Kutzneria chonburiensis: one gene and its partner. The protein of the gene in region 2 interacts with the protein of the main gene of each other region in a pairwise test. Links are inferred from orthologs where the notes say so. Each region holds a gene or a part of one and is shown on either strand. Other genes may lie near its edges.

Region 1 (4,362 bases), 1.2 Mb from region 2 along the record:
CGGCGGTTGAGCGGTCAAGACCACTTCGATACGCTCTGTAGCGACCTGTAGCCGTTTCGCGGCTCGGTCTTTGCCCACTGGCGGGGAGGCGATGTGACTGGTCCGGTGAAGCGATTCGACCGCAGGCCCGTTGTCGTCGAGGTGGATTCCATGGGCCGGATATGGCGAAAAAGCAGGGCCAGCGCGAATAACGGGTCTGGCTGTGTCGAATGGGCGGTGGATACGGTCGGGGTGCTCGTGCGTGATTCGAAGCACCGGGCCGGCCCCCGGCTGAGCTTTCCGCGGACCGCGTGGGCCGCGTTCCTGGCCCGCCTGGACTGACCGGCGGCCGCACCGGCGTCGGCCTCGTCGGTGTGGCCGAACATGCCGGCCCCAGCAGGGTTTTCCCGACACGGGCGCGGCGGTTTCCGATCGCCGGTGGCGGAGGGGCAAGATAGGGGGCGATCGTCGCTTGTCAGCCCCAGGGGAGGCCGTCACCTATGTCCGACTCGTTCGTGCATCTCCACGTGCACACCGAGTACTCGATGCTCGACGGCGCCGCCAAGCTCAAGGACATGTTCACCGAGTGCGATCGGCTGGGCATGCCGGCGGCGGCGATCACCGATCACGGGAACATGTACGGGGCGTACGACTTCTACCGGCAGGCCACCGCCGCCGGGGTGAAGCCGATCATCGGCATCGAGGCGTACATGGCGCCGGGCTCCCGGCACGACAAGCGACGGATCACCTGGGGCGAGCCGCACCAGAAGAACGACGACGTGTCGGCCAGCGGCGCCTACACGCACCAGACGATCTGGGCGGCGAGCAACGAAGGCCTGCACAACCTGATGCGCGCCTCGAGCTACGCCAGCCTGGAGGGCCAGCTGGGCAAGTGGCCGCGCATGGACCGGGAGCTGTTGGCGGCCAACAGCAAGGGCCTGATGGCGACGACGGGCTGCCCCTCGGGCGAGGTGCAGACGAGGCTGCGGCTGGGGCAGGACAAGGAAGCCCTGCAGGCGGCGTCGGACTGGAAGGACATCTACGGCGAAGGGAACTTCTTCGTCGAGCTGATGGACCACGGCATCGAGATCGAGAGCCGGGTCCGCGACGGCCTGGTCAACGTGGCCAAGCAGCTGAACCTGCCGTTCGTGGTGACGAACGACTCGCACTACACCTTCGACACCGACCGCGACGCCCACGGCGTGCTGCTGTGCGTGCAGACCGGCAAGACCCTGCAGGACCCGACGCGGTTCAAGTTCGACGGCACGGGCTACTACCTGAAGTCGCCGGACGAGATGCGGGCGATCGACTCCTCCGACGCCTGGCAGGAGGGCTGCCGCAACACGCTGCTGGTGGCCGAGAAGGTCGACACGACCGACATGTTCAAGTTCCACAACCTGATGCCGCGGTTCCCGATCCCCGAGGGCATGACCGAGGACGAGTACTTCAAGCAGCAGGTGTGGGCCGGCATGGAGCGCCGGTTCCCGAACGGCATCGACGAAGAGCACCGCAAGCAGTGCGAGTTCGAGATCGGCGTCATCCTCCAGATGGGCTTCCCGGCCTACTTCCTGGTGGTCGCCGACTTCATCATGTGGGCCAAGAACAACGGCATCCGGGTCGGACCGGGCCGTGGCTCCGCGGCAGGCGCGCTGATCGCCTACGCGATGGGCATCACCGACCTCGACCCGCTGGCCCACGGGCTGATCTTCGAGCGCTTCCTCAACCCGGACCGCGTCTCCCCGCCCGATATCGACATCGACTTCGACGAGCGCCGCCGCGGCGACGTCATCCGGTACGTGACCGAGAAGTGGGGCGAGGACAAGGTCGCCCAGGTGATCACCTTCGGCACCATCAAGGCCAAGGCGGCGATCAAGGACTCGGCCCGCGTGCTCTACGGCCAGCCCGGCTACGCGGTGGCCGACCGCATCTCCAAGGCCTACCCGCCGGCCGTGATGGCCAAGGACATCCCGCTCAACGGCCTGTTCGACCCGCAGCACAAGCGCTACGGCGAGGCCACCGAGATCCGCGCCCTGTACGAGCAGGACCCGCAGGTCAAGGAGATCATCGACACCGGCCGCGGCCTCGAGGGCCTGATCCGCAACGCCGGTGTGCACGCCTGCGCGGTGATCATGTCCGCGGAGACGCTGACCGACCACATCCCGGTGTGGAAGCGGCCGCAGGACGGCTCGATCATCACGCAGTTCGACTATCCGACCTGCGAGACGCTCGGCCTGCTGAAGATGGACTTCCTCGGCCTGCGCAACCTCACGGTCATCGACGACACGATGAAGAACATCAAGCTCAACGGCAAGACCCCGCCCGACCTCGACCAGCTGGCCCTCGACGACAAGAAGACGTACGAGCTGCTGGGCCGGGGCGACACGCTGGGCGTGTTCCAGCTCGACGGTGGGCCCATGCGCGACCTGCTGCGCCTGATGCGCCCGGACAACTTCGAGGACATCTCCGCCGTCGGCGCGCTCTACCGGCCGGGCCCGATGGGCGCCAAGTCGCACACGAACTACGCGCTGCGCAAGAACAAGCAGCAGGAGATCACGCCGATCCACCCGGCGCTGGCCGAGGCGCTGGAGGACATCCTCGGCGGCACCTACGGCCTGATCGTGTACCAGGAGCAGGTCATGGCCATCGCGCAGAAGCTGGCCGGCTACACGCTCGGACAGGCCGACCTGCTGCGCCGCGCGATGGGCAAGAAGAAGAAGGAGATCCTGGACAAGGAGTACGCCGGCTTCGAGAAGGGCATGCTGGACAACGGCTACCCGCAGGACGCCGTCAAGACCCTCTGGGAGATCCTGGTCCCGTTCGCCGACTACGCCTTCAACAAGGCGCACTCGGCCGCGTACGGCCTCGTCTCGTACTGGACGGCCTACCTCAAGGCCAACTTCCCGGCCGAGTACATGGCCGGCCTGCTCACCTCGGTCGGTGACGACAAGGACAAGGCCGCCATCTACCTGGCCGAGTGCCGCAAGATGGGCATCACCGTGCTGCCGCCGGACGTCAACGACTCGATGCGCGAGTTCGCGCCGGTCGGTGAGAACATCCGCTTCGGCCTCGGCGCCATCCGCAACGTCGGCGCGAACGTGGTCGAGTCGATCGTGGCCGCCCGTACGGGCAAGGGCGCGTTCACCGACTTCTCCGACTACCTGCGCAAGGTGGATGCCGCGGCCTGCAACAAGAAGGTCATCGAATCCCTGATCAAGGCCGGCGCTTTCGACTCGCTCGGCCACCCGCGCAAGGGCCTGCACATGGTGCACATCGAGGCCGTCGACGCGATCATGGACACCAAGAAGGCCGAGGCGGTCGGGCAGTTCGACCTGTTCGGCGGCGGGGACGACGGCGAGGACAACGCCGGCGGCGTGTTCGACGTGAAGGTCCCGGACGAGCACTGGGAGTCCAAGCACCAGCTGACGCTGGAGCGGGAGATGCTCGGCCTGTACGTGTCGGGCCACCCGCTCAACGGCGTGGAGCGGGTGCTGGAGGTCCAGTCCGACACCGCGATCGCCACCATCCTGGAAGGCAACCTGCCCGACGGCGCGCAGGTCACCGTCGGCGGCATCCTGGCCTCGGTGACCCGGCGCATCAACAAGTCGGGCGAGTCGTGGGCGTCGGCGCAGCTGGAGGACCTGGCCGGCGGCATCGAGGTGCTGTTCTTCCCGAAGACCTACTCGGTGGTCGGCATGAGCGTGGCCGAGGACGCGATCGTGCTGGTCAAGGCCCGTATCGCCCGGCGAGACGACCGGACCTCGCTGATCGCCAACGACCTGGCCCTGCCGGATCTGGAGATGGCGGCCAGCGGCATGCCGGTGAAGCTGACCATGCACGCGGCCAAGTGCACCCGGCCGCTGGTGGCCCAGCTCAAGGACGTGCTCAAGTCGCATCCCGGCTCGACCGAGGTGCACCTGAACCTGATGAACGGCCGCCGCGGCACCATGCTGCGGCTGGACGACGGGCTGCGGGTGGACCCGTCACCGTCACTGATGGGCGACCTCAAGGCCCTGTTGGGACCGGGTTGCCTGGGCTGAGAGGCCTGTGAGCCCGGGCACATTCGTCGATAATGGATGCGGCCCGGGGAGCACGTGGGCAGACTGGTGTGAACGGGGTTAACCTATAGTTGGGGAACACCAATCAGTTTGCATGGTTAGGGGAAGACCCATGACAGGCACCGAGACGGCGCCCGCGAACTTCTTCACGCCGGAGTTCTTCCAGGATCCGCAGCGCTACCAGGCCGAGCTGCGCGCGGACGCCCCGGCCCGGCTGGTCGTCACGCCCAACGGCTTCAAGGTGTGGGTGGTCAGCCGCTTCGAGGAGGCCAGGACCTTGCTGGCCGACCCGACCGTGCACAAGAGCAGCGCCGGCATGAACGAGGTG
Region 2 (3,129 bases):
TCTGCGGCAGGTCGGCGGTGCGCGGGAACGGGGTGGGCCGCGGCGTCGGATTCGGGGCCTGGTTCGCGGTCGCGGTCTGCACCGGCGGCTGGACCTGAGTCGCGCCCGCGCCGGCGAACACGCCGTAGTGCTGCTGCTCCTCGCGGGTCAGGCTGTTGATGATCGCGTCCTGGGCCGACGGCGGCAGCGTGTGCAGGATCTGCATCACGCGGTCCCGGCGCCGCTCGACGGCCCGGCGGATCGGCAGGCCCGCGGTCGGCTCCAGCTGCGGCACGATGCCGGTGCCGCCACCGCCCTTCGGACCGCCCAGCGTGCCGCTCGTGCCACCGGCGCGCAGCGCGGCCAGCTCGGCCGCGGCCTGGCCGGCGTCCTTCTCCTCGCTCATGCCGATCGGGCCCTCGCGGCGGCCCATCAGGAACTGCTCGACCACGGGCTCGGTCGAGGTCAGCAGCACCTCGCGCGGGCCGAACATGACCAGTTCCCGGCGGAACAGCATGCCGATGTTGTCCGGCACGGTGCGGGCGGTGCCGATGTCGTGCGTGACGATCAGGAAGGTGGCGTCGATCTGCGCGTTCAGGTCGACGATCAACTGGTTCAGGTAGGCGACGCGAACCGGGTCGAGACCCGAGTCGGGCTCGTCGAACAAAATGATCTCGGGATCGAGCACCAGCGCCCTGGCCAGGCCGGCGCGCTTGCGCATACCGCCGGAGATCTCGCCGGGCAGCTTCTTCTCGGCCCCGATGAGGCCGACCATCTCCATCTTCTCCAGCACGATGCGCCGGATTTCCGCTTCACCCTTTTTGGTGTGCTCGCGCAGCGGGAAGGCGATGTTGTCGAACAGGTTCATCGAGCCGAACAGCGCGCCGTCCTGGAACAGCACGCCGAACAGTTTGCGCACGTCGTAGAGCTTGTGCTCGGAGCAGCGCACGATGTCGGTTCCGGTGATGACGATCCGGCCGTGCTCGGGTTTGAGCAGTCCGACAAGGGACTTGAGAAAGACCGACTTGCCGGTGCCCGACGGACCGAGCAGGACGCTGATCTCGCCCGGAGGCAGGGTCAGCGAAACGTCCCGCCAGATGGTCTGCTTGCCGAAGGACTTCGACAGCCCTTCGACGACCACCTCGACGCCCATCCGCACCTCCTCGTGACCCGAATTACTCCGAGTGCGAATTGTGCACCCCGCAGCGCTGCGACGCCGTGGGACGTCGTACCCCTGGTGCAACGACCACGGACCGCGAAGGTTACTGACGAGTTTCCTCCGATCGGGAACCCGTTGCCGACCCGTTATGGTCCAGATGCAGCAGAGGCGGCCACCCTAACGGGTGACCGCCTCTGCGGGGAACAGCTGTGGAGCTACGAGATCACTTGAGGGTGATCTTGGCGCCAGCGGCCTCGAGCTTCTCCTTGGCGGCCTCGGCGGCCTCCTTGGCGACCTTCTCCAGGACCGGCTTCGGAGCGGACTCGACCAGCTCCTTGGCCTCCTTCAGGCCCAGGCCCGAGACGACCTCGCGGACGACCTTGATGACCTGGATCTTCTTGTCGCCGGCCGACTCCAGCACGACGTCGAACTCGTCCTGCTCCTCAGCGGCCTCGACCGGAGCAGCGGCGCCACCCACGGCGGCGACGGCGACCGGCGCGGCGGCGGTGACCTCGAAGGTCTCCTCGAACTGCTTCACGAACGCGGACAGCTCCAGGAGGGTCATCTCCTTGAAGGCGTCGAGCAGCTCGTCGGTGGTGAGCTTAGCCATGATGGCGTTCCTTCCTCATGAATAACGTGGCCGCCATGCAGGCGGGAATGTGGCTTGTGATCAGGCTTCGGCGGGGGCGTCGGCCGGAGCCTCGGCGCCACCCTCGGCCTGCTTCTTCTCCTGCAACGCGGCGGCCAGCCGGGCGACCTGCGAGGCAGGCGCCTGGAACAGACCGGCGGCCTTGGACAGGTTGCCCTTCATGGCGCCGGCGAGCTTCGCCAGCAGCACCTCACGGGAGTCGAGGTCAGCGATGCGCGTGACCTCGTCGACCGAGAGGGCCTTACCGTCCATGTAGCCGCCCTTGACGACAAGGGCCTTGTTGTCCTTCGCGAAGTCGCGGATCGCCTTGGCCGCGTCGACCGGCTCGCCCTCGATGAAGGCGATGGCCGTCGGGCCGACGAGCAGGCTCTCCAGACCCTCGACGCCAGCGTCCTCAGCAGCACGCTTGACCAGGGTGTTCTTCGCGACGGTGTACGTGGTGCCCTTGCCGAGAGCGCGCCGCAGCACGGTGAGCTGCGCCATGGACAGCCCGCGGTACTCGGTGACAACCGCGGCCGAGCTGGCCCGGAACTTCTCCGAGATCTCAGCAACGGCGGTGACCTTGCCTGGCTTCGCCATGGTCGCCTCCTCTCTGCTTGGTAGCGGGGAACCCGCGACCGCCGGAGGAGGTCCAGACAAGAACAAACGCCCCGGCGCAGAGCGGCACGGGGCGTACAGAGATCATGGGCACGGCCCAGGGGCCGTACGTGATGCAGCCTCGTCCTCCTGCGCGGGCCGCCCGCTCTCGCGGGACCTTCGTCCGGGCAAGCCGGACACCAGCGGTCTTCGGTGGAACTAGCTGAAGGGTAGCAACCCGATGCCGCTATCTCCAAAACGCTAGCCTTGACCGGTGGCGAAGGAGCGGCGGCGGCGCGCGTACCTCCCGGCCGGCATCGTGATCCTGGCGGTGCTCGGCGGCGGTCAGTACTACCTGTCCAACATCTTCGCCCCCGCCGACACCGGCTCAGGGCCTGGCGGAAGCAACTCTGGTGGTGCGGCGGGCGCGGGCACGCCGACCACGACGTACCAGCTTCCGGACCTGGCGGTGAACGACGTCTACAAGCTCATCGCGCCACCGGCGACGGCCGACCGCGTTTGCGACTCCGTATTCACCCCGCAAGGGGGTAACCAGTTCGCAGCCGATCTGGGCGCTCCTACCTGTCAGCAGGCCGTGGCGCTGGCCGCTGCGACGGTCACCAACCCGTCCGCCTACAAGAAAACCACGGTGCCCGCCTCCGCAATCCAGATGCACGGCGAGGACTCAGCCACCATCAGCTCCTGCGCGCTCGACGTGCAGGGCGGTGAACGACTCGGCACATTCCTGCTCACCAGGGCACAGAAC

The links.
Region 1: the proteins of rplL (region 2) and dnaE interact in binary tests that used the Escherichia coli proteins (3 or more experiments, as listed by UniProt). The link is inferred for Kutzneria chonburiensis from one-to-one orthologs.

Annotation. Positions count from the first base shown.
Region 1 is NZ_CP097263.1:5,569,080-5,573,441, reverse strand. The notes cover bases 164-4,216. They hold dnaE (DNA polymerase III subunit alpha), read left to right. Parts: upstream 164-479; coding sequence 480-4,016; downstream 4,017-4,216. Other genes in these bases: M3Q35_RS25135 (cytochrome P450 family protein), read left to right, coding at 4,147-4,216; M3Q35_RS25145 (DUF397 domain-containing protein), read left to right, coding at 164-321. Also shown: more of M3Q35_RS25145, read left to right, coding at 151-163; more of M3Q35_RS25135, read left to right, coding at 4,217-4,362. UniProt on the Escherichia coli protein: DNA polymerase III is a complex, multichain enzyme responsible for most of the replicative synthesis in bacteria. This DNA polymerase also exhibits 3' to 5' exonuclease activity. The alpha chain is the DNA polymerase catalytic subunit.
Region 2 is NZ_CP097263.1:6,747,661-6,750,789, forward strand. Bases 56-2,875 are described here. They hold rplL (50S ribosomal protein L7/L12), read right to left. Parts: upstream 1,749-2,875; coding sequence 1,362-1,748; downstream 56-1,361. Other genes in these bases: M3Q35_RS30820 (ABC transporter ATP-binding protein), read right to left, coding at 56-1,132; rplJ (50S ribosomal protein L10), read right to left, coding at 1,809-2,366; M3Q35_RS30835 (hypothetical protein), read left to right, coding at 2,638-2,875. Outside these bases: more of M3Q35_RS30820, read right to left, coding at 1-55; more of M3Q35_RS30835, read left to right, coding at 2,876-3,129. UniProt on the Escherichia coli protein: The binding site for several of the GTPase factors involved in protein synthesis (IF-2, EF-Tu, EF-G and RF3). Is thus essential for accurate translation.